One region of the Paenibacillus sp. GYB006 genome, then DNA from elsewhere that is predicted to be linked to it. Evidence: predicted binding sites of a transcription regulator. Region 1 holds the regulator's gene; each other region holds the start of a gene.
The links. The regulator Rex, encoded in region 1, represses fermentation and respiration genes when NADH is low (regulators of the CRP and FNR family bind a similar motif). The targets are predictions, from matches to a motif close to TTGTGAAATATTTCACAA.
Positions count from the first base shown of each region.

Region 1 (5,484 bases):
GGGATGCATATGAAATATTTCTCAGTGGTCCATACTCTAACGAGACTGTTTAAGGATAGTCGTAACGGTCAATTTCCTGCACTTCGTCAACAAATCAATCAGTCAGGACATGAGAAATACGTGGAATGGACTTCAGCTATTGACGAGTTGTTCCCATTTGCTCTGGAAGCGAAGGAAGAATGGGATACACTGAGTGATATGTTATTTAAGCTGTTACCAGAGAGAATGGATGCTGCGCCGGGAGACTCAGGACAGTTTTCACTAAGACTGAAGCCGCAGGCGAAGCCAAAAGCATGGGACAAAATCTCAAAACATGAAAATCAGTTTTATGTCACAGTAGGCGAAATGGTGCGCAAAGCAGATAAGCTGCTTGGAGAAGTGAGAGAAGAACTAGACGATTATGCATCAGATAGTCTGATTACGGATATCACAGGTCTTGTCAGAGACTTAGCAGAGCTTAGGGATAATTTGAGACTCTTTATGCGGCTTGACGATACAGGCACCGTATACTGGCTTGAAGCAAGCGGTCAGTTTAGAAGTAAGTCCCTTCAGCTATACGCAGTTCCTGTCGATGTAAGTTCACATTTGAAGGAACTGTTTTTTGATAAAAAACACAGTGTGATTCTGACCTCTGCTACGTTATCTGTAGACAAGTCATTTCAGTTTATGATCGATCAGCTGGGACTATCGGAAGCGCAGGAAAAGGGCAGGCTTATGACGTCCTTGCTGCCATCGCCATTCAATTATAGGGATCAGGCACTTCTTGTCATTCCACGCGATTTTCCAAGCGTAAAAGGAAGTGTAGGGGATGATCACTTTGTAAGTATGCTTGTGACTTCACTTGCAGAGACAGCGAAGGCTACCAAAGGCAGGATGTTAGTGTTGTTTACATCCTATCGAATGCTGAGACAAGTGCATGAACCACTAAAAGAAGCACTTGCAGCTAGTGACATCACGGTGCTTGGACAAGGAGTAGATACAGGCAGCCGGACAAAACTTACTCGTCGGTTCCAAGAGGCTAAGGCTTCTGTTTTGCTCGGAACAAGCAGCTTCTGGGAAGGTGTAGATATTCCAGGAGAAGCTTTAACTTGCCTTGCGATCGTGCGACTGCCTTTCCAGCCGCCTAGCCATCCGGTGGTGGAAGCGAAAAGCGAACTTTTGGAAAAAGAAAAGAAAAATCCTTTTATGAAACTTTCTGTTCCGCAGGCAGTGATCCGGTTCAAACAAGGTTTCGGACGGCTCGTTCGTACAGCACAGGACAGAGGTATCGTTATCGTTTACGATACAAGGGTTATTGAATCTTATTATGGAAAGTACTTTTTGTACTCCTTGCCAGGTCCAAAAATGGAACATATGGTTACGGAGAAGATGGTTCCAAGGATTAGTGAATGGCTGATGGAACATGAAACGAATAATGAAACAGACGGAACATAAGAAATTGTGTTTTGATGTAAGGGGGAGTTAACATTGAAGTCGGATAAAATTTCAGAGGCAGTCGTTCGTCGGCTGCCCGTATATCTGCGTTATCTGCAGGAGTTATACAAAAGAGAAGTTACAACGGTATCATCTCAAGAACTCGGGCTTAAACTGGATCTAAATCCAGCTCAAATCCGTAAAGATTTAGCTTATTTTGGCGATTTTGGACGGAAGGGAATCGGATATGACGTCGCTTATCTTATTGATAAAATCCGTCAAATTCTCAAAATTGATCAAGTCATCAATGTTGCCCTCGTCGGGGCAGGTAATCTCGGTCAAGCTTTATCTAACTATAACCGCTATGTAAAAGACAATATGAAGATTGTTGCCGTATTTGACTCCTATGATAAAAAAATTGGAACGATGATTAATACACTTACGGTACAGCCAATGGAAGAGTTACAGGATACAGTGAAAGAACGGAATATCCGGATTGGGATCATTACGGTGCCTGATTTTGAAGCTCAGCGTGTAGCGGATTGCATGGTTGAAGCAGGTATAGAGGCTATACTTAATTTTGCACCGATTATTATTAAAGCTCCGCCGCATATTCGGATTCATACGGCCGATTTCACAACAGATCTATTAAGCCTTGCTTATTATCTGGAAAGCGAAGAAGGAAAGGAAGAAACAGAAGATGAAAAGTCATAAATGGCTTATTAAGAATGGACAATTTGCAGTTAGTGATCCAGAATGGCGAATCGTTAAAGGTTATATGCTTGTGGAGAATGATAAGATTGTCTACATAGGCGAGAAACTCCCTGAGGGTGAAGAAGAAACGACCGTTTTTGACGGGAATAATCTACTCTTTATTCCTGGTCTAATCAATACGCACGGTCACGCTGCAATGTCTCTTCTGCGAGGTTATGGGGATGATCTTGCACTCCAAATTTGGCTTCAAGAAAAAATGTGGCCAATGGAAGAGAAGTTCACGGCAGACGATGTATACTGGGGAGCGTCCTTGTCGATCCTTGAGATGATTAAAGGGGGGACAACCGCTTTTCTTGACATGTATGATCAGATGAATCAAGTGGCTAAGGTAGTAGAGGAGTCGGGAATACGTGCAAGCCTGATGCGCGGTGTAATTGGATTCGGTTCAGATGAACTGCGAGCTTCTAAACTTGCGGAAGCGACTTCTTTTGCTAAGGAATGGAACGGACAAGCGAGTGGCAGAATTACCACGATGCTGTCTCCTCATGCACCGTACACATGTGGTCCTGAGTTTATTGAAAAATTTGTTCAGGCAGCACATGACTTGGACCTGCCGCTTCATACACACATGTCTGAGACAAAGGCAGAGGTAGAACAGAACGTGAAAGATTATGGGCTCCGTCCGGTTGCTCACTTAGAGAAATTGGGCTTCTTCTCACGTCCATCCCTCGTGGCGCATGCGGTTCATTTAACTGACGAAGAAATTGAAATTCTTGCTAAATATAATGTTGCTGTAGCTCACAATCCAGGAAGCAACTTGAAACTTGCCAGCGGTGTAGCTCGAGTTCCGGATCTATTAAAAGCTGGGGTTGTTGTATCGTTAGCAACGGATGGACCTGCAAGCAATAATAATCTGGACATGTTTGAAGAGATGCGTCTGGCTGCCCTTATCCATAAAGGAGTCTCTGGTGATCCAACGGCTGTTCCAGCGACAGAAGCTCTTCGCATGGGAACGGAATATGGAGCAAAATCGATCTATGTTGAAGACACGGGGACGCTTGCAGTAGGCAAGAAAGCAGATTTTATAGCGATTGATTTAGATCAGGCGCACTTTTTGCCGTATTCAGATTTGATCTCTCATGTTGTATACTCGGCAAGTGCTAAAGACGTAAAACATGTTTGGGTGGATGGCAAACAGTTGTTAAAAGATGGTGAAGCTCTTACTTTAGATGAAGAACGTATTAAGCGAGAAGCAGAATCTGCATTTAAAGGACTGAAAGCCCGCTAACGGACCAAGGGTGAGAAGGGAGTCCCGCCTTGAGAAGGAATCGAAAAAAATGGATATACATTAGTATTCTTACCGTATTACTAATTTTATTTGGGATTTATCAATTTTATGTTTACGTAATGAAAGATCAGTGGGCGGAAAGAGACCTCGCGGTGTCGATTGCAGAGCAACAGGCACAGCTTACGTCCGTTACAAAAACACAAAAGTCGGTTTGGGGAGAAGAATCGATTTATTGGACGATCGAAGGCATGAGCAGCGAGAATAAGCCGATTATGGTCTGGGTCCAGTTCGGAATGGATCATAAGCCAGTTAGTGGTAAAAATAGTGTTCATAGTGAACTCATTGAGAATAGCTTTTCTGAAGATGAAATGTACGCCAAAATCGCTTCAGAGTTAGGCAATATAGAGATTATTCATTTGCATCCAAGCTACTACAATAAAACGTATGTATGGCAGCTCTTTTATAAGCAAGATGGCAAATATGTGTATCGGTTCTACCAATTCAGCGATGGAACCGAAATAGGTAATGGTTATCAATTACCCGATTAAGAAGTAAATTGATATAACAAATAACCCCCGAATGGTCGATATAGATCACTCGGGGGTTATTTTATTTGGTAACATAGAAAAATGTTTCATAGTTTAGATTTCATGCTTACGATATGTTATGCTATATTTATAGATTTTATTTACAGCAAAAAGACTAAAAGTAAGGGAGGTTGTCACTTGAAATTGCGTCCCATCCCAATTGCAGTATCTTTGTTCGTTACTGCTACACTGCTGTTTGGCGGTTGGTTTGCGTACCGTCAGGTGGCTATGATTAAACCAATTGATAAGTTGGTTTCAGCATACGAAGGTGTCAACAATGTTCAAATAGATATTACCCCAAAGGAAGTGACTTTGAATCTCGATTTGGAGCCTCAAACGAATCTAAGGGGTCTAGTTGAACTTATTCATACAGATGGAAATCCGTATTTAAAGGGAAAGAAACTTAAACTTGACGTAAAAAATCATTCCACAGAGGAACTCGATGAATTTTGGTCAACTGCCTTGTTCACGGTAGCAGAAGCAATGGAAACAAGACAATATACTCAGATTCCTGAAGAACTGCAGAAAATGAGTGATGGCAGCATACAAGTAGATTACGACATGGATGATCAGAATGTGTATGTAAGTCTATCTGACGGAGAGGCAAGCAAGTTTATTATTTTGCCGAGACAGTCGGCAACGATGGGGGTATGGCCAAATGCCTAAGTGGACCAAGGAAATCTTGATTGGCGCAACGCCCGTCATTTTCTTATTTCTCGTCTATATTGGGGTTAATGTAGTTCCCTTATTGCTTATGGGGCTTCTTGTTGGAGGTGTATTTCTTCTTATGCAGATGCGCGGCGGTCTGACCGTCGGTGCAAGCAGTGAAAGAAAGCGAAAAAAAGCAGGTCCGAAGAAGCTCACTTTTGAGGAAATAGGCGGTCAAGATAGTGCGAAACAGGAGCTTAGAGAGGCGCTTGATTTTTTAATCAGACATGAGGAAATACAGAAATTTGGTATCCGTCCCTTAAAAGGGATCTTGTTAACCGGCCCTCCGGGAACAGGTAAAACACTCATGGCCAAAGCAGCAGCACATTACACGAATTCCGTGTTTATTGCTACATCAGGCAGTGAATTTGTAGAAATGTATGTTGGTGTGGGTGCGGGCCGTGTTCGGGAGCTGTTCCGTGATGCGAGAACGCGAGCAGCCAAGGAAAATAAAGAAAATGCAATCATTTTTATTGATGAAATCGATGTTATTGGCGGTAAACGAGAAGGCGGGCAACAACGTGAATACGATCAGACCCTGAATCAGCTTCTGACGGAAATGGATGGGATCTATACATCTGACGCACCGCGTATTCTAATCATAGCTGCAACCAACCGTAAAGAAATGTTGGACAGCGCTTTGCTTCGCCCAGGACGTTTTGATAGACATATACAAGTGGACTTGCCGGATAAAAAAGGACGCAGACATATTCTTGAACTGCATGCCAAAAACAAGCCGCTTGATAAAAATATTAACATGGACAAAATTGCGGA
Region 1 covers NZ_JARBDA010000002.1:16,340-21,823, forward strand. The annotation lists gene dinG (ATP-dependent DNA helicase DinG) at 1-1,434, shown strand, start outside; gene PV403_RS05550 (redox-sensing transcriptional repressor Rex) at 1,468-2,127, shown strand; gene PV403_RS05555 (amidohydrolase) at 2,114-3,415, shown strand; gene PV403_RS05560 (cell wall elongation regulator TseB-like domain-containing protein) at 3,445-3,963, shown strand; gene PV403_RS05565 (hypothetical protein) at 4,141-4,668, shown strand; gene PV403_RS05570 (AAA family ATPase) at 4,661-5,484, shown strand, end outside.

Region 2 (5,484 bases), on a different contig from region 1:
ACATGAATCCACAAGCTCTCAAAAATACTGCTCCATATACATCCGGTCGTTCTCTATCTCTTACGCTATTCCTCCTATATTATAAAAAAAATCCCCCCAAGATAGTTAACCTTCTTGAGGCGATTTTAGTACAGGCTCATTTTTCAAAAGAGGGTACAGATTAGTAATTAAGCTAATTTACTTACCCTAGTGAACCTTGCCAGTGCTTCAGCCAGTTACCGTTCGTACTCCACGAATGTTTTTCCGCCATTAAAGTAGCGGGTTCTCGTGTTTTGCTTTCAGAATCGACCAGCGCCGCTCCACTTCTTTCTCAAATTCACCAAGCATATCTTTATTTTCATCCTTAAGCAAATGTCTTGATTTGCCCATATATTTCAGCCAGTCGGCGAGCGGAATCCGTTTCTTCTTCGCATCAGGATCATACGTGATATTCGTTTCTCCCTGCTCCACTTCATACAGAGGGAAGAAGCATGAATTCACAGCCGCACGGACGATATTTTCCCCATCCTTGTCGCTCGATTTCCAGTTCAGCGGGCATGTGATCAGCAGCTTGCCGTAGACGGTACCTACATTTTGGGCGTACCACTGCGCTTTTGCCGCCTTTTTCACAAGATCCTGCGGGAATGCTTCTGTCCCTGTAAATACATACGGAATATGCGCCGCTGCCATCATTTGCACCGTATCTTTGTGATGGAATGGTTTGCCCTGCTGCTGTTTGCCAACGCCGGAGGTGCTGGTCATGTGGCCTAAAGGCGTTGAGTACGAAAGCTGTGCTCCCGTGTTCATATAGCCTTCATTGTCGTATTCCAGAATGATCAGGTTATGGCCCCGTAGCGCCGTCCCGATTGCCGAACCCATTCCGATGTCCATACCGCCGTCCCCAGTCACCATGACAAAAGTGAAATCCTCGGGAACTTCGATTTCTCCGCGGCGTTTCTTCTCGAGGAATGCCTCTACTGTACCGGATAAAGTAGCCGGTCCGTTCTGGAACAAGTTATGAATGAAGCTCTGTTTATGCGAGTTATACGGATAACCCGTTGTGGTGATATAAGCGCAACCAGTATGGAATAAAGTAACGACATTGCCTTCAATCCCTTTGAAAAAGAGCTCCAGTGCCGGGAAAATACCGCAGCCCGGGCAGGCTCCATGACCCGAAGCAAACCGTTTCGGTTTGGCGGCAAGTGCCCGCATCGGCGGCACTCTAACAGCCAGCTTGTTTGTCGCCTCATCCACCTTTACGGTGATCAGACCGGATTTAAAGCTGTCCCCGTTCATCGGCGCAATGACCGGCTGCAGCTTTTTCACCTCATCTCCTGGTGTTTGGCCGTAATAATCAAACGGCACCTTCGCATAGCCCAGCTCCATTGCCTCGATCGCCAAGGCAAAGAAAGCTTCCGCGTCATCCGCGTAATAATCCTTCCCGCCAAGGCCAAATATACGGGAAAGCACAATCGGCTGCGGTCCGCGTAGATCCTGTAAGGCCGATTTGACCTCATGCGTCAGATTGGCGCCGTTCGCACCATAAGAATCGGCACGTTCACCCACAAGCAGCGCTTTGACACCTGTCAGCGCTTCGCGGATTTCTTTTGCCGGGAACGGACGGATAATATTCGGGCTGATCACGCCCGCTTTAATCCCTTTTGCGCGCAGCCGGTCTACGACGTCTTTAGACGATTCAGCCGCCGAATTGAGCAGGAATAAAGCTACTTCCGCATCTTCCATGCGATACAGATCTAGCGGCGAATAGGATCTTCCGGACAATGCAGCATACTCCTCCGCCACTTCCTTGAATACCTCGCCCGCACGGTACATCGCGTTTGACTGCTGATAGTGGTTGTTGATCAAATCGTCGCCGTTCATATAAGCCCCAACAACGATCGGATTGTTCTCGTCCAGCACATGCGGGAATGCTGGCGCCTGCTCCCCTACAAACTCCTGCACGGTTTCTCGGTTCGTGAATATTTGTACCCGGCGTTTTTGGTGCGATGTGAAAAAGCCGTCATAAGCCACGATAACCGGCAGACGTACGTCTTCATGTTCAGCAATACGCAGTGCCATGATATTGAGGTCATATACTGCTTGCGGCGAACGGGCCGTCAGTATTACCCAGCCAGTGTTCAGGCCGTAATAAAGATCTGAATGGTCCCCGCGAATATCCAATGGGCCGCTGACCGCACGCGTTACCAGGTTCATGACCATAGGAAAACGAGTACCCGCCTGTACGGGAAGCTGTTCAATCATATATAGGAAACCGTTCGCGCTAGTGGCGTTAAATACCCGTGCTCCGGCAGCAGCTGCACCGTAACAGATCCCGGCAGAGCCGTGTTCACCATCAGCTGGAATCAGTTTGATATCGTGTTCGCCGCGCGTACGCATCATGTCAAGATATTGAGCGATTTCCGTAGACGGCGTAATCGGGAAATAACCCATTATATGATAGTTGATCTGGGCAGCAGCCATAGCTGCCATTTCGTTGCCTGATTCAAAGACCGCTGTCTGAGCGGCCGGCATCTTTTTCTCCGTTGTTTCTGTCATTTGCATGTTCATGATTTGACTCCCTCCGCAGTTATATAGGGGAATGATTGCGGCACCCGGTGCTGCTGCGCATAATGCGACTCTTCCAACATGGCAGACAAAGCGCTCGTCGGACAAGCTTCCACACATTTTAGGCAGCCTTTGCAGTACTGATAATCGATGCCTTTCATAAACATCTGCAGGTTGCCGCGTTTATCCGGTTTCTGTTCCCATACGATGCAGAAGTCCGGACATACCGTATCGCAGGCGGCACAGTTAATACAGTCCTCCTGCTTGTATTCCGGCAAATAACCTTGCCGGGAGCTGCTAAGATCCTTCAGTACGCTGTTTGCTGTAACCTTCAGTATTCCGCCCCGCTCCTGCGTTTCATATCCGAGGATGGGCTGTGGTCTTACGAAGGCCGCCTGGTCCATAAGCTCTGTGCCATTTTCTAAAGAAAGGAACTGGACTTCGTTATATCCTCTATCAAAAGTACGCAAATTCGCTTCCACGAAATGTGGGAGCTTTTTCTCAAACGTTTTACGGATAACCTGCCGCATATCGTCCGGGTTAAGGAAACTGCAAATCCGGAACAAGGCACCAAGCATCGCCGTATTGACTTTCGTTTTTTCCTCAACGGCAATTCTTAGCGCATCGATCGCGGCCAGCGTACCTTGCGTCATGTTCAGATCTGCGGCTACTTCGGAAAGTTCTCGCGCTGTGTTCACAAGCACCGTTCCATTAGGCCTTAATCCGCTTATCACATCAACTGTTTTATATAATGCTTCATGAAATACGCCGACTACATGCGGCTGCTCAATGGGACTGTGATCACGGATTTCGACTTCTGGATCACAGAATCTTACGAAACTCTTTACCGGTGAACCTTTTTTCTCCGAACCATAGCTAGAAAAATTGGAACCGTTCAGACCAGAGCCAGTCACTCCAGCTTCGGCCAACATTTTTCCGGCCAGGTTGGCACCAAGCCCGCCGATGGATTCAAGACGGATCTCATAAAATCCCAGTTCATTTTTTTGAGGTAAAATCGACATCTTCTCTCCTCATTTCTTCTAGGGTCAATGATACCAGTTTAAAAGAAGAGACGAACGTGGGTTGTGATTTTACTCACAACCTCAAAAATAGTGATTCCAATCACCCATACGGCTTTAAGGGCGGGGTATACTGACTTCTGACAGTCCAATTGAAGGGCAAACTTATACTGAATCAAACGATAAAGAATGACATGAAAACAGGAGGAAAGATAATGAAAAACAACGTGACAGAGCAGACCTTAAACCATCAGCCGTCCATGTTCTGCTTTCAATGCCAAGAGGCATCCAAAGGAAATGGCTGCACCCTTATCGGGGTATGCGGCAAACCGCATGATGTGGCAAACCTGCAGGATTTGCTGATTTATCTGCTGAAAGGTATCTCTTATCTCAGTCTGGATGTAAGGCTGCCAGAAGTGCTTGAACAGCGTATATCGCTGTTTATCATGGACTCCTTGTTTACAACGATTACGAACGCTAACTTTGACCGCGATGTTTTTGTAGGAAAAATAAGAGAAGCGATTGCGCTCCGCGGCGAGGTGCGAGGCTATTATAATGAACAATATCCGGACCGAGCTGCGAGTCTCCCGGATGCTGCTGTGTGGGAAGCGGATAACGAGGCTGCTTTTGATGAAAAAGCACGTACGGTTGGTGTCCTCTCCACACGTAACGAAGACATCCGCTCGCTGCGCGAATTGATTACATACGGCCTCAAGGGGATGGCTGCGTATACGTATCATGCGCTTCACCTGGAGAAGGATGACAACGAACTGAACCGATTTATGCGCCGGGCGCTTGCAGCTACGCTTGACGATAGCCTAGAAGTACAGGATCTCATAGCTTTGACGATGGAAACTGGGAAATACGGTGTAAACGCAATGGCGATGCTTGACGAAGCAAACACTTCCGTGTACGGAAATCCGGAGATAACGAAGGTAAATATTGGGGTTAGAAACCGTCCCGGCATACTCATCAGCGGTCATGATCTGAAGGATTTAGAAGAACTGCTGAAGCAGACGGAAGGAACCGGCGTGGACGTGTATACGCACAGTGAAATGCTCCCTGCTCACTATTATCCAGCGTTCAAGAAATATGAGCATTTTGTAGGTAATTACGGAAATGCCTGGTGGAAGCAGACTAGCGAATTTGCAGCCTTTAACGGACCGATTCTCATGACAACCAACTGTATCGTTCCGCCGAAGGATAGTTATAAGGACCGTATTTATACAACGGGCAACACCGGATTTCCGGGCGTCCGTCATATTCCAGAAGGAACGGATGGCGCTCCAAAGGATTTCTCTGCGCTGATCGAACAAGCAAAAGAATGCCCAGCTCCAACAGAACTTGAAACAGGCGAGATCATTGGCGGCTTCGCTCATGCTGCTGTGATGAACGTGGCCGATCAAATCGTCGATGCTGTGAAAACTGGCGCGATCCGCCGATTCTTCGTCATGGCCGGCTGTGACGGGCGGATGAAGTCCCGCAATTATTACACCGATTTTGCAGCCGAGCTTCCGAAAGATACGGTCATCCTGACCGCAGGCTGTGCCAAATACAAATACAATAAGCTGGATCTAGGCGATATCGGCGGTATTCCGCGGGTTCTGGACGCTGGGCAATGCAATGATTCTTACTCCCTGGTCGTTATTGCTTTGAAACTGAAGGAAGTATTCGAACTTGAGGATATCAATGAATTGCCGATTTCCTACAACATTGCTTGGTATGAGCAAAAAGCAGTTATCGTGCTGCTTGCCCTGCTTTATCTTGGCGTCAAAAATATTCATCTCGGCCCTACGCTTCCTGCATTCCTGTCGCCTAACGTTGCCAAAGTACTCGTAGAGAACTTTGGAATCGGCGGTATTACTAATGTAGAAGATGACATGAAAATGTTCCTAGGTGCCTAATAAATAACCCGTATTTG
Region 2 covers NZ_JARBDA010000008.1:72,897-78,380, forward strand. The annotation lists gene PV403_RS17555 (thiamine pyrophosphate-dependent enzyme) at 250-2,547, opposite strand; gene PV403_RS17560 (2-oxoacid:acceptor oxidoreductase family protein) at 2,544-3,566, opposite strand; gene hcp (hydroxylamine reductase) at 3,779-5,467, shown strand.
Region 2: the regulator Rex is predicted to act here: its motif matches at 3,628-3,645, upstream of hcp (hydroxylamine reductase).

Region 3 (5,484 bases), on a different contig from region 1:
ACGTTTAGGTTCAGGTACAGCCCGTGCAATCTCTCCAGAGGCTTTTGTGCATAAAATGTGCTTCACCGGGGCAGTGGTCGGGCTATATGCTACCGGTAATGGCCAGGAAAGTCAGACACCTGCTCGCTTCGACTGGTTTGAGTATCTTGTTTGATTCGCAGTAATGCATACGAGGCGGGTGAACGGCAAGAGAAGAGGAGGGGAAACATGGAACCGATCAGAACAGAAGCTTCACTGAAGGATTTATACAAGGACGCTTTCCAGATGGGAGCAGCGGTTAATCCGACAACAATTGTAACCCAAGAATCACTGCTAGCATATCACTTCAACAGCTTAACAGCAGAAAATGAGATGAAATTCGAAAGTTTGCATCCGCAGGAAGAGGTGTACACGTTCGAAAAAGCGGACATCATAGCTGCATTTGCCAAAGAGCATAACATGGCGCTGCGCGGGCATACACTGGTATGGCATAACCAAACTGCAGGCTGGTTGTTCGAGAATGGAATAGGAGGACTTGCGGAACGTGATGTATTACTTGCACGTTTGCGTAAGCATATTCAGACCGTCGTTGGCCGATATAAAGACGTCATTTACTCCTGGGATGTCGTGAATGAAGCGATTTCAGATGATGCGAATGATGAGAATGCATTTTTACGGCCATCGAAATGGTTGGATATTGCGGGAGAGGACTTCATTGCCAAAGCTTTTGAATTCGCCCATGAAGCAGATCCTCAGGCGCTTTTGTTCTATAACGATTATAATGAGTCCCATCCGCATAAGCGGGAGCGCATTTATCGCCTCGTTCGTTCCTTGTTAGATCAAGGTGTGCCGATTCATGGCGTTGGTTTGCAGGCACACTGGAATCTGTACGATCCATCTCTGGATGATATTCGTGCCGCGATTGAACGGTATGCAGAGCTAGGTCTACAGCTGCAGCTTACTGAGCTGGATGTGTCGGTATTTCGCTTCGAAGATAGGCGCACGGATCTTGCTCAACCTACGCAGGACATGCTGGAATTACAAGCCGCAAGATATGAGTCCATTTTCCGCGTGCTTTATGAGTATCGTGAACATATCAGTGCCGTAACCTTCTGGGGAGCTGCTGACGATTATACCTGGCTTGATGATTTTCCGGTCAGAGGACGCAAAAACTGGCCTTTCCTATTTGATGAGGCTCATCATCCCAAGGAAGCTTATCAGCGAGTTGCCCGAATTCCTGATCTAAATATGAACAAGAGGAACTAATGCAATAACTTGAACCTGTAGAACATCGATATAAAAGAGCAATTCATTATACCTTTTGGAAGGAGTTATTTGAATGTCTACCATGCCTAAACAGCCTAAACCGCATGAACCTTTAGTCACTCATATTTACACTGCCGATCCGTCAGCTCATGTGTTCGAGGGTCGTATCTATATTTATCCTTCCCATGATTTGGATCACGACGGTCCAATTAATGACAATGGTGATCAATATAAGATGGAGGATTACCATGTTTTATCAATGGATGATCTGGATTCACCCGTGACAGACCACGGTGAGGCGCTGCATGTAAAGGATGTCCCGTGGGCGTCTTGTCAGATGTGGGCACCGGATGCCGTCTTCAAAAACGGAAAATATTACTTGTTTTTCCCTGCACGGGATCATGAAGGTATTTTTCGCATCGGCGTAGCTACGTCATCGTCCCCGGCAGGTCCATTTAAACCCGAGGAACAGTATATTCAGGGCAGCTTCAGTATTGATCCTGCTGTCTTTATTGATGAAGATGAACAGGCTTACATGCTCTTTGGCGGGCTGTGGGGCGGGCAATTAGAGAAGTGGCAGACGGGAAGCTATGTGGAAGATGCAGAAGGTCCAGCTCCGGATGAGCCGGCGCTTGGTCCAAGAATAGCGAAGCTAAGTGAAGATATGCTCTCAATGGTTTCCGAAGCGATGGAGATTGTTATCGTGGACCAGGAAGGACAGCCGCTGACCGCAGGCAACGAGGAATGCAGGTATTTTGAAGGACCATGGATGCACAAGTATAATGACAAATATTATCTGTCCTACTCTACGGGTTCGACACACAAGCTGGTGTATGCGATCGGTGACAGTCCGATGGGACCTTTCACATATCAAGGCACCATTTTACCGCCTGTAATAGGCTGGACAACACATCATTCAATTGTGCAATTCCAGGAGAAATGGTATTTATTCTATCACGATTGTTCTCTTTCCGGCGGCATTGATTACAAGCGTTGCGTAAAATTTGCGGAGCTTACGTACAATTCGGATGGCACGATTCGTATGATTGATCCTTATCCCGAAGAAGTAAAGTAGATTTGAGGGCTAACACAGAATGTTGTCGGATTAAAGAAGCAAAGCAGAAACATTAAAAGGAGTATGTCTCATAACATGGGACATACTCCTTTATTTTAATCAAAACATACTCTATCCTTGTAAAATTATCGTTGTAAAGAGGGATTCTCAAGTTTGGTATGTAACATGCGTAATACCTCATCGCGGTACTTAGGATTAGCTAGGGCAAATTCAATATTCGTATCAAGAAATCCTAGTATATCACCTACATCATATCGTTTACCTTCAAATTCGTAACCGTATACAGGCGTAATTTGATTTAATCTCTCAATGGCATCAGTTAACTGAATTTCACCGCCAAGACCAATGTGGTGATCTTCCAGCAACGGAAAGATATCAGGTGTCAGTACATACCGACCGATAATCGCAAGATTGGAGGGAGAGGATCCAGATTTCGGTTTCTCGACAAATCGCAGTGCTGAATAACTTCGACCTCTTTTTTCAAGCGGTTCCATAATTCCATATTTGTGTGTTTCTTCATCGGGTACTTGCATGACCCCCAGTACGGAAGCGCCTACCTTTTCATGCTCATCAATCAATTGTTTCAAGCAAGGTACAGGATTTACAACAATGTCATCTCCAAGTAAAACCGCAAATGGTTCATCTCCGACAAATTTACGAGCACACCAGATTGCATGGCCAAGACCTTTTGGTTCCTTTTGACGGATATAATGAATATTGGGCACGTTAGAGGAAGAGAGAACTTCTTCCAAAGCGAGGGATTTTCCTTTGTCAGCAAGCAGCTGTTCGAGTTCAAAAGCATGATCGAAATGATCCTCAATCGCTCTTTTTCCCTTTCCGGTAACGATAATAATATCTTCTACTCCAGCAGCGATCGCTTCTTCGACAATATATTGAATGGTTGGTTTATTCAGGATTGGCATCATTTCTTTTGGCATGGCTTTTGTAGCGGGAAGAAATCGGGTTCCAAGTCCTGCAGCAGGAATTACTGCCTTTTTTACTGTCATAAATCTCATCACCTTCCTAGTTTATCTGCTTATGATCATCATATCAAGATTAGGGAATAAAGTCACAGTGAGGGGAATTTGAGGGGATTATCATCTCATTATTAGAAAAAGTTAGAAAATAGTTCACTGGAATATAATGTATTATCTATATTGTGTGATGAAAATCACATACAAAACCTATAAGTATCGCTATAGTAAAAAAACGCGGCCGGGCATTGTGACAAACATCATAAATGAAAATGAGCGGCTTTTTTTAATCACTTCGAAGTGAAAGTTTTCACATACTTGGATTAGAAGACAAGCATCTCTATTTTGTCGGCAATGTGAATAGGATAATCTAGCGCGGCTCACAATATCTAAACAATTAGGATTAAGGAGTGGGATACAAGTGGGGGTTTGGAATCAAATATACGACCCGATGGGCAATATATGGCTATCTGCTTTGGTGGCTGCCATACCCATCATATTCTTTATCGTGGCTTTAACGGTCTTTAAAATGAAAGGTTATGTAGCAGGAATTCTCAGCATCGTTGTTGCAGCATGCGTTGCTCTATTCTTCTATAAAATGCCTTTCGTTAAAGTGGTTGGTACTGGTTTCTATGGTGTACTCGCTGGTTTATGGCCAGTAGCTTCAATTGTACTTGCAGCAATTTTCTTGTACAAACTTACGGTAAAAACAGGAAAATTTGATATAATCAAGAATAGTATAGCAACAATTACCGAAGATCAGCGGTTGCAAGTACTCCTTGTTGCTTTTTCCTTTGGTGCATTCTTGGAAGGAGCGGCTGGCTTTGGTGCTCCTGTGGCAATTACAGCGGTAATCCTGATTGGTTTGGGATTCAAGCCTGTATATGCAGCTGGTCTTTGTCTTGTGGCTAACATTGCCGGAGGTTCTTATGGTGCGATGGGTATTCCTGTTACGACACCAGCTACGCTTACGGGACTTTCTGGACTTGATGTTGCAAGCCGAACATCGTATGTTATTCCGATTATCAGTTTAATGATTGCTTTTCTGTTGGTTTACTTAATTGATGGATTTAAAGGAATGAGACAAACTTGGCCAGCGATCCTGGTAAGCGGAGGTTCATTTGCTATCACTCAGTTTATTGTACTTAATACCCTGGGTGCTGAACTCGTAGATATTATCTCTGCCCTTGTCAGTCTGGTTGTGCTTGCACTCTTCCTGCGTGTATGGAAACCAAAAGAAATTTACCGTTTGGATAAAGAGGAATCAGCGAAACAAACGAAACAAGCGGTTAAGAAAGAAACATATAGTTTGGGACAAGTTGCTTTTGCTTGGTTACCCTTTATTTTGCTAACGATTATGGTTATTTTGTTCTCACTGAAACCAGTCAAAGCGTTGTTCGCAGCAGGTGGACCGCTTAACAATCTGGTCTTCAGTTTCCCTATAAAAGGAGTTCACAACCAAATTCTGAGACAACCTCCGGTTGTTCCGGAAGAGACACCTTACGCTGCTGTATTTAATCTTGATTTATTCTCATCTACTACTACCGCAATTGTCATTGCAGCGCTTCTAACCATTTTGATTTATCGAATCAAAGGAAGCATCATTAAAGAAGCAGCAGTAGAAACGTTTAAAGAATTGTACATCCCGATTATTACCATTTGCAGCGTGCTTGCATTTGCTTACATTTGTAACTATTCAGGTATGTCTTCAACACTCGGTCTTGCTTTTGCATCAACGGGCAGTATCTTCCCATTGTTCGCACCAATTCTGGGTTGGATTGGGGTATTCTTGACCGGTTCTGTTGTTAACAGCGGATCTCTATTTGCACCATTGCAGGCTGTAACGGCAAATCAAATCGGCATTTTGCCAGAAGCTATGGTTGCTGCGAACGTAATGGGTGGTGCAATGGCTAAAATGATCTCGCCACAATCGGTAGCAGTAGCTGCAGCGGCAGTAGGTCTTGCGGGTAAAGAGAATGAATTGTTTAAATTTACAATCAAGATCAGTGTAATTTTACTCGTTGTTGTTGGGATAATAAACTGGGCTCTTTATTAAGAACAAAAATTCAGCTTTTGAGATTGAAGGGAGATTATTATTATGGTAGGTAATAAAATTAATCGTGTTGTATTGGTAGGTACTGGAGCAGTAGGTTGCAGTTACGCTTACGCTATGATTAACCAAGGGATTGC
Region 3 covers NZ_JARBDA010000006.1:115,634-121,117, reverse strand. The annotation lists gene PV403_RS15535 (glycoside hydrolase family 43 protein) at 1-154, shown strand, start outside; gene PV403_RS15530 (endo-1,4-beta-xylanase) at 208-1,245, shown strand; gene PV403_RS15525 (glycoside hydrolase family 43 protein) at 1,328-2,320, shown strand; gene galU (UTP--glucose-1-phosphate uridylyltransferase GalU) at 2,446-3,327, opposite strand; gene PV403_RS15515 (lactate permease LctP family transporter) at 3,716-5,350, shown strand; gene PV403_RS15510 (L-lactate dehydrogenase) at 5,393-5,484, shown strand, end outside.
Region 3: the regulator Rex is predicted to act here: its motif matches at 3,593-3,610, upstream of PV403_RS15515 (lactate permease LctP family transporter).

Region 4 (5,484 bases), on a different contig from region 1:
ATATCGGCCGAATAATAATACTTCCAAGCAGCCGGCTTGAAGCAAGTACAGCCAGCAGCGCGACCAGGGACACGGAAATCAGGACAACCTGGAGCACCTTCAGATTGTTATCTACACTTGCAAGGCTTTCTGTCACCTGAAGGTTCACTACTTCTCCATCGGCCCATATGACGGGCATGGATACAAAGACATAACGTACACCGTCTATTTTTAACACTTCGGTATGTTTATTAGGATAAAAAGCAGGGTTAATCTGAGCAAGACGCCGTTCTGAGAGCGAAGTAACCGCAGGTGGGTTATCGCCTGTCATTCTCACCATCCTAAGCATCCCTTCTGCTGGAACAAAAGAACGCAGTAAATCGTCCGGAGCTACGATATCAGCTGCATTACGCACACCTGTTGAGATCGAATTCGCTTCTGCTTCCGCTCTTTTCATCTGGGTATCTGTCGACATTCGGTCAAACATGAAATAGATAAATCCATTAATCAGCAGCAGCAAGACAATAAAAAGCACCGAAGTATATACATAGATGGTTGTACGCAGCTTCATGTCTCGGTCCTGAGAACGTAACCTACACCGCGAACCGTGTGGATCAGCGGAGAGCGTCCATGATCTATTTTCTTACGAAGATATCTGATATAAACATCGACCACGTTGGTGTCACCCATGTAATCATACCCCCATACCGCCTCGAGAATCTGCTCCCGGTTCAGGACCTGCCGCTGATTACGAAGTAAATAAACCAGCAGATCAAACTCCCGTGGAGTAAGCTCTATTCCATCTTCGGCTCGCAGTACCTCTCTTGTTTTTTCATTCATCTTCAGGTCACCGGCAGACAGCCATACTTCCTGTTTCTGATTTTGTTCTTCTGTTCCCGCCGTACTCGATTTCTGAACTTTACTATGTAAACGGAGGGCGGCACGAATCCGGGCAAGCAGCTCTTCAATCTGAAAAGGTTTGGTAACATAATCTGTCGCTCCCAGATCAAGGCCGGAGACCTTATCTTCTACGGAGCCCTTAGCCGTCAGCAAAATGACAGGGATATGTTCATCATGACTGCGTATGCGCCGCAAGACTTCAATCCCGCTAAGACCCGGTAACATGATATCAAGTAATACCAGATCAAAATCACCATTTTGAAAAGCTTCCAGCCCTTCCGTACCGCTCATTGCCTTGGAGACCTCATAATCTTCATACTCCAGTTCAATTTCTAACACCCTAGCAATCTTCTCTTCATCTTCGACTATGAGAATGGATGGTTTCATAGCTCCTCCTCCGCTTTATTCAAAGCAATGTTATATATTTTGCACAATTTCCTGAATTGAATGCTCTCCAGATACAAGAGGAATCGCTTTTCTATAAGTATTCTCTGCATTTAGTACCGCTACAATAACAGATGCGACATCTTCACGCGGAATGCTTGTCTCTCCATGCTCGGTATCCGTTGTTATTTTACCACGACCCGGCTCATTCAACAGCCCGCCCGGACGCAAAATCGTATATTGCAGAGATGATTGTTCGAGCTGTTTATCTGCATAATGTTTGGCTGCATAATATGGTTTAATTTGATCAGACCAGCGTGTCCGATCTTCTGCATGCAGAGCACTTACCATAATATATCTCGAAATTCCTGCCTGCTCCGCAGCTTCCATCGTTTTAACAGCTCCATCGAGGTCAATAAGCAGTGTCTTATCTAAACCTGTGCTTCCGCCTGAACCTGCCGTAAACACAATCGCATCGCTGCCCTTCATCGCAAGCGCAAGTTCCTCTACAGTTCCTTCTAAATCCGCAAGTACAGGTTCTACACCCGCCTTATCAAAGGCATCTGCCTGCTCCTCTTTACGAACCATGGCTCTTACCGTATGCTCTTTGTCATCCTTAAGCTGTGAGATAACCTGTTTCCCGATCTGTCCGTTTGCCCCAATTACTAAAACATTCATTATTCATTTCTCCCTTCAAAGTGGAATTTATTCATCCATTCTCTCCCTTCAATTACCCTTCAGGCACGATATATAACAAGTCTGCTCCATGATGAAGTGCAGGCTGGCAGCTCCTCATCAGATGAAAAAAAGAAGGCAGACAACCCATGATGGGCGTCTGCCTTCCTATTCTTCTATCGAAATAGATTAGTACGCAAGAGCGAACAAACCATCGATATGTTTTAGATAACGGATGTTACTTGCTTCTTTCATCATCGTTGCAGGCAAGCCTTTCAGGCGAGTTTGGCTTCCGCCAAGCATAGCAATCGCATCTTTACGTCCCAAGCTTCCCAGTGTACCGGAGAAGACTGGCGTGAAGACTTCAAAATCGCCGCCTTTGATTGTTGCAGCAAGGTTGTGTCCAATGGTTTCACCCATTTGCCAAGCAAGCTGAGCTGTTGGAGGATAAGGACGAGCACCTTCGCTAGGAATTACAACTGCACTGTCGCCCGCGATGAATACATTCTCGTGGGAAGTAGAGTGTAGTGTTTCTTTTACGGTTGCACGGCCACGGTTTACTTCGATACCACAGTTAGCTACAACTGCGTTACCTTGTACGCCGCCTGTCCAGATCAGTGTGCTTGTTTCGATGGAGCTTCCATCTTTCAGCATTACTGTGTGTTGCTGCATTTCTGTGATTGCCACACCAACGATGAATTTCACACCGCGTTTTTCAAGACTTGTTTGAGCACGCTCAACAAGCTCTGGCGGGAATCCTGCAAGAATAGAAGGACCTGCTTCTACGTTGTAGAGCTGTACTTCTTCACGTTTGATCCCTTTTTGTTTACATACATGATCCAGAATGTCAGCATATTCACCAACAAGCTCGATACCCGTCAAACCGCCGCCGCCGACAACAATCGTTGCGTCTGCTTTGTTTCCGGTTTTTTTGTAATTATCCAAGCAAGCTTCAACGTGTGCACGGATTTTGTTAGCATCGTTTACGGATTTCAGAGTAAAGCTGTACTCTTGAAGTCCTGGGATACCGAAGAATGCTGTTTCACTACCAAGAGCAACTACGAGATAGTCATAGCTGTAGATTGTTCCGCTCTGCATTACAACTTTGTTCTCGTCTGGTTTGATCTCGGAAACCGTGTCAATTTTCAGGTTAACGTCTTTACCACGAAGAAGTTTCTCCAGTGGAAGTGCAACAGCTTTCTCAGCGATGGAACCTGCTGCAAGACGGTGTAATTCAGTAATAATTTGGTGAGTTGGGAAGCGGTTCACAACTGTAATTGTTGCTTCTTCAGCGGACAAATACTCACGCGCTGACAGCGCGCTCAGCAAGCCGCCGTAGCCTCCGCCCAGAATCAAAATTTGCTTCGACATATCCATCCTCCGTTCTTACTTTCGTATCAATAACTTTTTAGTCTTGTTTTTGCCCTTGACGTTCGTTGAGCACGTTCAGGAATGCTTGAGCAAAACGAAGAGATTGTTGTACGTTAGGATCTTTCAACATTTTGAGCATACCGAAAAGACCAACAGAAGACTGTTCCGCTTGAGCACGGTCTCCAGCTTCAATAGCCGCGGATGCTACCCCTTTTGCTTTTTCTACAACAGGCGTTGTAAATTCTCCAAGAGCGACTTTCATGTCGTTAACGAAGACTTTATCTGTTGCCAAGCCTTGAGCGAAATCATAAGCTTTTGTCATAGCAGTTACCATTTCAGCCAGTTTAGGCAGATTCTCCACAAGAACAATAAGAGAGTCTTGAACCTCCGGCTTCATCAATTGATCAAGTACATCCTGATTTTGTGCAGGAGCTGCACCGTTTACTGGTACCTCTTGTTGAGTCGGTTGTGACATAAGAGAACGTCCTCCTTTACTTTGGGTTAAAAAGCCCGCTTGCTTGACCCTACCTGATAATCAAATGAACGACCCGTGAGTGCACATTGAATTGTAATGTAACAATTTTCACACATTAGAAAAAGCCGCGTCCTTTCAAGCGGCACAGGCAGCTTTAGCATACACATGTGATGTACTTCATGGATCTTTTGCAAAAATGAATAGTTGTTTATTCCATCGCAATCACAAATTTATCCGAACAGGCCAATTACGAACCTATACCCTAATATTACACTTATTACACATAAACACGAGTTAAATCTAACTATACTTGTGAATACCTTGTGAACATTGTAACAAAACCTCTATTTTTGTCAATACAATGAATTTTCGCTTTTAGGCTTGAAAAAGTCACTTATTCTCGCTTTTCCTACTATATACAGCACTAATTAATACCATTGTTAACTACATCTATTTATTTGGAAAATATAGATTTAGTATTCGTGTTTTTTTTTGAAATAAGCAATCCTTTGTATCTTACAGATGAGCAGAGAGAAGTCCTATAGTCCCCACACCCGGCCCTCGCCAGTTGAAAAAATCAGCATATGGTAGTAAGAAGTGACATTACCTTGTACGGATGTAAATAGTGCGTGGGCTAAATTGTAAGAATAGGGCGCCCGGTTCCCTTCACTATTTTATGAGATCCAGACTTGACCCGCTGGGAGGCTTATGCTCGCTTTTTTTCATACTGACTACCAACGTTAGGACTTCTCTGCTGCAGTTTAGTCTGAACGTACTTTATGACGATTCTATAAGTTCGGTTGTCCAGTTGAGCTCTTGAATACGCGTATCAAGCTGACGATGTTCTTTGGCAAGTTCATCTATTTGCTTCTGCAGTGCGCTGATATCAACGGTCGTTATAAACTTAATCTCTGTCCTGCTGGACCGGTCGTAACGAATAGACGCGGTATCCATGACATCACTGAGCACACTTCGTTTCAATTGGAGCTTCTCCCGGCGTGCAAGCGCATCGGTAATCGTCATACCCTCGCCGTATTCCGTTTGTGAATTGGTTTTGTTAATTCGCTGAACAAGGGACTCAAACTGCTCAAGTACTCCATTCAGTTCACGAAAAAGATCAGACGGATTCTCGGCTGCCTCTTCGCCTTCCTGAATCTTAATCACATTACGCAAACGAAAACGAAGTTCCTGGATTTTCTTTTGTAGATCAGAACGTAGAATGAGTGCTTCGGCAAGTTTCATAATCGTAGTTACGCCTCCACATATTAAAGGTATCCTAATTGTAACTTATTGGTCTGCAGATATCCAATCTCTTACATTCGCTCGAATGAACGCCTGTTTAACGCTTCTTCAGGTGTGGTACATAACAGTTAATAGTAATTTTTGGAATATTAAAATGTAAGCCATGATTAGAGGCACAAATAGCCTTATTCATGGCTTTATTTCTACGAAAGGAGAGCGTTTATTATGAAAACGACCCATCTAGAGACGAGTGTATATTACTTCAAAGATGACGGGGTGATTCCCAATAACCCGGTACTGCCTGTCATTCTCTATCCAGGAGCCTTACGCGGTGAGGAGCAGAATACGGAGAAAATTTTCAACAAGCATAACTGGCGAAACAGCTGGACAGGCGGGGTATTCCCGTACCATCACTATCACAGCAACTCGCATGAAGTACTTGGTGTCATCAAAGGATC
Region 4 covers NZ_JARBDA010000003.1:332,450-337,933, forward strand. The annotation lists gene PV403_RS10245 (sensor histidine kinase) at 1-550, opposite strand, end outside; gene PV403_RS10250 (response regulator transcription factor) at 547-1,266, opposite strand; gene PV403_RS10255 (SDR family oxidoreductase) at 1,297-1,941, opposite strand; gene PV403_RS10260 (NAD(P)/FAD-dependent oxidoreductase) at 2,128-3,309, opposite strand; gene PV403_RS10265 (DUF1641 domain-containing protein) at 3,347-3,784, opposite strand; gene PV403_RS10270 (DIP1984 family protein) at 4,562-5,026, opposite strand; gene PV403_RS10275 (cupin domain-containing protein) at 5,252-5,484, shown strand, end outside.
Region 4: the regulator Rex is predicted to act here: its motif matches at 3,881-3,898, upstream of PV403_RS10265 (DUF1641 domain-containing protein).